Regions from separate parts of the Vibrio cholerae genome, predicted to be linked through region 2. Evidence: predicted binding sites of a transcription regulator. Region 2 holds the regulator's gene; the other holds the start of a gene.
What was found. Region 2 encodes PurR, which represses purine synthesis genes. Its sites were predicted from a motif close to TNANGNAAACGTTTNCNTNA; they were not measured.
Positions count from the first base shown of each region.

Region 1: F0316_RS08465 (inosine/guanosine kinase) is a predicted target of PurR. The motif match lies at 1,444-1,463, and genes of this name have one in related genera.

Region 1 covers NZ_CP043554.1:1,829,684-1,832,864, forward strand. Annotated here, with positions in the region: gene F0316_RS08460 (H-NS family histone-like protein) at 1-16, shown strand, start outside; gene F0316_RS08465 (inosine/guanosine kinase) at 64-1,368, opposite strand; gene mnmA (tRNA 2-thiouridine(34) synthase MnmA) at 1,633-2,748, shown strand; gene hflD (high frequency lysogenization protein HflD) at 2,771-3,181, shown strand, end outside.
Region 2 covers NZ_CP043554.1:1,184,315-1,187,495, reverse strand. Annotated here, with positions in the region: gene torR (two-component system response regulator TorR) at 1-208, opposite strand, end outside; gene torD (molecular chaperone TorD) at 433-1,095, shown strand; gene purR (HTH-type transcriptional repressor PurR) at 1,502-2,512, shown strand; cyclic di-GMP riboswitch class I at 2,671-2,757, shown strand; gene F0316_RS05680 (TfoX/Sxy family DNA transformation protein) at 2,871-3,181, shown strand, end outside.

The sequences.
Region 1 (3,181 bases), 650 kb from region 2:
AGAATTCGCTCTGTAATTTTGCCAGAAACTAAAATGATAAAGGCTCCGGAAGGAGCCTTTTTGTTATCTTTCCCAATAAGCCTCTTCAAGGCTATCTTCTCGCTCAGGAAGACCACGTGAAAGACGTGGTGAGTGCTGCGCCAATACTTCATAACTTGCACGGTTAGAGTATTTGCAAACTTGAGAGAAAGAAGAATAGGTTAAAAACTCATGTTGATGCTTACTTGAGTTAGGGACATTTTCTTTATGGTATTTATTAGCAGCCATATCATGCAGTAGAGCGGATAATGCTGCGTCTCCAGCACCATTGGTATTTTTTATCTTCTCTGGACCGCCCATATACGGTGAAATATGTGAATAAACACGAATAGGATTTATACAACTCTCTTTACGGGCAGGACGGCTAAATTCATAGCGGTTAAATTCTGGGACCGATCCCGGTAATAACGGTAATGACGTTTCACGTTTAGCGGAATCTTCGGTGTAACCCGCCATAAATAAACCGACTGGGCCTGCAGTACACAGTACTAAATCAACCCAATCTAACGCTTTATCTGAGGCTGCGAGCGGATCGCTTTCTCCTGTTAAAGCTAATGCTTCATCTTCATTCATTGCCACCACAGTGACATGATCACGTAAAAATTCTTGCCAGAATTTCGGATCATCTTGAATAACAAATTTAGTACCTAGGGTTAATACCACAGGCACATCATATTTTTTGGCATATTCAATGGCACGCATTGTTGCTTCCGGCATAGGGTCGCCTTCTTTACAACGAACTAAATAAGCCGTGATCACTAATGCAGAAGCACTAGCAAATATTTTTTCAGGAATACTGTCTGGGCGTAATTGGTTCATTTGACCTTCGCTGATCGCGAAAGTACGTTCACCATCTTCGGTAATCAAGGCAAAGCAGCGGCCAATAGCACCATCTACACCTTGTAAATAGTTGAGATCCATCCGGCTAGAAGTGTTACACAGATAGCGATAACCGTAACTGCCAATTTTAATATCTTGGCTCATCACACCCAGTAGCGTGGAGCGATCATCCGCAAGCACGGAGTAATTATGCAGCGTATTCCCTATGGTTCCACCTGCATATTCATTGGTAATCAAACGCTGCTCTTTTAATTCGTTGTATAACGCTTCTGCAGCCTGATCATCAATGACCAATGAGTGTCCTTTACTTAAACCATAACGCTCAATCAAATCTGAATCGACTTTGGCCTCAATATCCACTAGGGTTTGATCAATACCGATAATGTGGGTGCGCGACATCTTCTTATTTTCTTGCGCTTGAATGACCAGAGGATCACGCGCGTGAACCGGAAAATAATGCTTAGATTTGCGTTGGCCAGGAAATTTCATAAAGGTTACTTGGGTTCAAGGATGAAAGGAGCGCCGATTCTACCGCGCACCTTTTAGTGCAGCAATAAAGGAAAAAAAAGCAAACGTTTGCACGCTGAGGATTTTATTTCGCGCTCTTCTCTTAGCGCTTGGAGCACAAGTGATTCAATAGGTTAGCAACATAGCGCTTAAGTTCGGGGAAGTGTGATTAGCGTCTCGGATCTGTCCTCGAAAAATTCTTTCTGTTAGAATCCCCGTCCAAGTTCCTCAAGTGGTAGATAAGTGATGTCTGTAGAGCACAGCGCAAACAGCCAAAAGAAAGTGATTGTCGGTATGTCTGGAGGGGTTGATTCCTCTGTTTCAGCCTATCTTCTCAAGCAACAGGGTTACCAAGTGGAAGGCCTGTTTATGAAAAACTGGGAAGAAGACGATAACGAAGAGTATTGTACTGCGGCGGAAGATCTTGCCGATGCTCAGGCGGTGTGTGACAAACTCGGCATCCCACTTCATACCATTAACTTCGCAGCAGAATACTGGGACAACGTATTTGAATACTTCCTCGCGGAATATAAGGCGGGACGTACTCCTAACCCAGATATTTTGTGTAATAAAGAGATCAAATTTAAAGCCTTCTTAGAATTTGCTGATGAAGTGCTGGATGCGGACTACATTGCCATGGGGCACTATGTGCGTCGCACCTTCCCGCAGAATGGCGAAAAACCGCAAATGCTGCGCGGTTTAGACGGTAATAAAGACCAAAGCTACTTCCTTTATACTCTGAGTCATGAGCAAGTGGCGCGTAGCCTATTCCCAGTAGGTGAACTAGAAAAACCTGAAGTACGCCGCATTGCCGAAGAACAAGGCTTAATTACCGCGAAGAAGAAAGATTCAACCGGTATTTGTTTTATCGGTGAGCGCAAATTTACCGACTTCTTATCTCGCTATTTGCCAGCCCAACCGGGTAAAATTGAAACCCCGGAAGGCAAAGTGATTGGTGAACACCAAGGCTTGATGTACCACACTCTCGGACAGCGTAAAGGTCTGCACATTGGTGGTATGAAAGAGAGCAGCGAACAGCCATGGTATGTGGCGGATAAAGATCTCAAACGCAACGTACTCATCGCGGTACAAGGCGCGGATCATCCCCTACTCAAATCGCATGGTTTGGTGGCGGCTCAGTTACATTGGGTTGATCGCACCCCCATCACAGAACCTGTACGTTGCAGCGTGAAGACGCGTTATCGTCAAAGTGACATCGCTTGTACCATCATTCCCCTGAGTGATGACCGCATCAAGGTGATGTTTGACGAGCCACAAGTGGCCGTGACTCCGGGACAATCCGCCGTCTTTTATCAAGGTGAAATCTGCCTTGGTGGCGGCATTATTGAAGAGCGCATTTAAAGTCAATTTTTAGGAGATTTACGTGGCTAACGCAATTTACGACCGTACCATCGCTTTCGCTGGCATTTGTCAGGCAGTGGCACTTGTGCAGCAAGTCGCCAAAAATGGGTACTGTGATTCTGATGCGTTTGAAACGTCGCTCAAAGCGATTACTTGTACCAATCCAAGTAACACGCTTGAAGTTTTCGGTCACGAAAGTCAGCTCAAGCTCGGCTTAGAGTGCTTGGTCAAAGGGATTGACAGCACGCCATCAGGTAGCGAAATTACCCGTTACCTGATCAGCCTAATGGCGCTTGAGCGTAAATTAAGTGGTCGCCGCGATGCCATGAGCCAACTCGGTGACCGCATTCAAATGATTGAGCGTCAGCTTGACCATTTTGACTTATTTGATGATCAAATGATCAGTAACCTCGCCAGCATTTACCTTGATGTG
Region 2 (3,181 bases):
TGCGTAATTCTCGCGTCAATAACAGACCGTCTTCACCGTGCAAATTAATGTCCAGCAAAACCAGATCGATGTCATTGAGCTCTAACGCTTCTCTCATCTGTGCGCCACTTTCTGCTTCCGTCACTTGGTAACCTTCATTTTGAAAGTAACCACTTAACTTACTTCGCGTGACGAGGTCATCTTCAACCACAAGTACGTGATAGCTCATAATGCACCATTTTAAATAACTGGATGTATCGCAGGGTTATTCTATTCATATTTGTTAATAACTCGAGAAAAATCGTGAGAAACCTCACTTTTTCTTGATGCAAAGCAAACTTCTTTTAACAGATTAACAACCTATTCTTTTCTTTTCACAAACTGTCACAATCACCGTGATAGCTGTTCATTTTTATGGTTTAGACTAAGCACACATCGATTGGGAGTGCAGAGATGATGCAAGAACTGAAAATCCTCAATGAAAAGCGTGCTGAAATCTATTGGTGGCTGTCGAGCCTGTTTTTTAAAGAACTGAGCGAGCAAGATATTGCTCGCTATCACTCAGCAGAAGTTCGTACTTTTTTAAGCGGGCTCGCTGATGAGCAAAGCTTGAGCCGCGAAGTTAAACACTTGGTCGAGGCGCTCAATCGCTTGCAAGATCGCCAAGATGCACAGCTGGAGCTCGCTGCAGATTTCTGTGATCTCTTTTTGAAATCAGACCGTGATTCCGCCCTGCCCTATGCTTCTGTCTATGCCGATCAAGGTTTACTCAATGGCAAGCCTGCGCAGCAAATGCGTGAGTTACTCAGCGCACATGGGGTTAAGGTTGAACAAAATCTCAATGAGCCCGAGGATCATCTTGCCATCCAGCTCGATTTTTTAGCGCATCTAGCAATCAGTGCTAACCAAATTGAGCACTCAGCACAACTGAGTTTAGCGCTCCAAGCTCAGTCCGACTTCATAAGTCAACACTTACTCACTTGGCTACCTGCCTTTGCTGAACGTTGCACTCAATTTGATGCTTTCGGATTGTACTCAGCCGCCGCTCGTTTAGCGTTAGCCTTTATTCAGCAAGATAAACACTGTCTTGATGAGCTGATCCAAGAGACCCATTAGCCAGACAGGCAAAGCGGAAAGCCAGCCTATTTTATCTATCCCAAACGGCTTCGTGTGGTAGCCAACACCACGGCAGGGTCAAATAGGAAGGGGATAGACGAATTAATTGTGAAATGGCTTATAGTTTGGTGAATGAATTTCGTTGCGACGGAGAGATTTGCAGTCTAAAATCCATCCGCAAACGATAAAAACGAGTAAAAATTTCAACCGCTGTTTCTCGGCGGTTTTTGTTTTTTATTACTTTAGGTTTATTACTTTAGGCATAGTGATTGAAGCGCTTTACGTACGGCATAGTGTTGGACATGTGCTCGCACAGAGTGTGAAGATTCGCTCAGTCTCGCCTTACTTCTGCTGATTAAATCCACCGATGTTATTCGCTGGCAGCAGTCATCGACAGGAACACTCTATGGCTACGATTAAAGATGTGGCACGCCTTGCGGGCGTGTCAACCACTACCGTTTCTCACGTCATCAATAAAACTCGCTTTGTGGCAGAAACCACCCAAGAGAAAGTGATGGAAGCCGTTAAGCAGCTGAACTACGCGCCAAGTGCCGTGGCACGCAGCTTAAAGTGCAATACCACTCGCACGATTGGTATGTTAGTGACGCAATCTACTAACCTGTTTTTCTCGGAAGTTATCGACGGTGTGGAAAGCTACTGTTACCGTCAAGGCTATACGCTGATCCTATGTAACACAGGCGGCATCTATGAAAAGCAACGCGATTATATCCGCATGCTGGCCGAAAAACGGGTTGATGGCATTTTGGTGATGTGTTCAGACCTGACCCAAGAGCTGCAAGATATGTTGGATGCGCACAAAGATATTCCAAAAGTGGTTATGGATTGGGGTCCAGAAACGTCGCACGCCGATAAAATCATCGATAACTCCGAAGAAGGCGGCTACCTCGCGACCAAATACCTCACTGACCGCGGTCACACTGAGATTGCATGTTTGAGTGGTCACTTCGTCAAAGCCGCATGCCAAGAGCGCATTCAAGGTTTCCGTCGCGCGATGGCGGAAGCCAAGTTGACCGTCAATGAAGATTGGATCTTGGAAGGTAACTTTGAGTGTGATACTGCCGTTTTAGCGGCGGATAAAATCATTGCGATGGACAAGCGCCCCACGGCGGTATTCTGTTTCAACGATACGATGGCATTAGGTTTGATGAGCCGTTTGCAACAGAAAGGCATACGTATTCCAGAAGATATGTCTGTCATCGGTTACGATAATATCGAGTTAGCAGAATACTTCTCTCCACCACTGACCACAGTGCACCAACCTAAGCGTCGTGTGGGTAAGAACGCGTTTGAAATTTTGCTAGAACGCATTAAAGACAAAGAACACGAGCGCCGAATTTTCGAAATGCACCCAGAGATCGTAGAGCGCGACACGGTGAAAGACTTGACAAAATCCTAACTTTCTTGACAATTCATAACGCCTATATTTGAAAGCTTGTCACATAAATATGACAAAACATATGTAGTGCGAGTATTATTAGTAGGGCTCATTCTCACATTTGAAATATCAGTATGTGAGAATGACCCAAGAATGATTAATTTTTATCAGGAAAAATGTCACGCACAGGGCAAACCATTCGAAAGAGTGGGACGCAAAGCCTCCGGCCTAAACCAGAAGACGTGGTAGGTAGCGGGGTTACCGATGGCAAAATGCATACACTTTGTTGACTCATCATTGACACTATGAATGCATGCTTTTGCTAATTTTCTCGGACCTGACTTGGTGGCGTATGTAACAATACTCCGAGACTAACAGCATGGATAAACCAGTATTAAAAGATTCAATGCGGCTCTTTGAGCAGCTAGGACGTGTTAAATCTCGTTCAATGTTTGGTGGCTTTGGTATTTTCGTCGACGAAACTATGTTTGCGCTTGTGGTTAACGATACGCTGCACATCCGTGCAGATGACGCCACAATCGAAAAGTATAAACAGCAAGGTTATGAACCTTATGTTTACAAAAAACGTGGCTTCCCCGTTGTAACTAAGTACTACGCTCTACCTGAAGATTGTTGGAGTCATCCAGACTCTATCCTCAATGAAGCGCGTGCAGCACTGGAGGTCGCTAA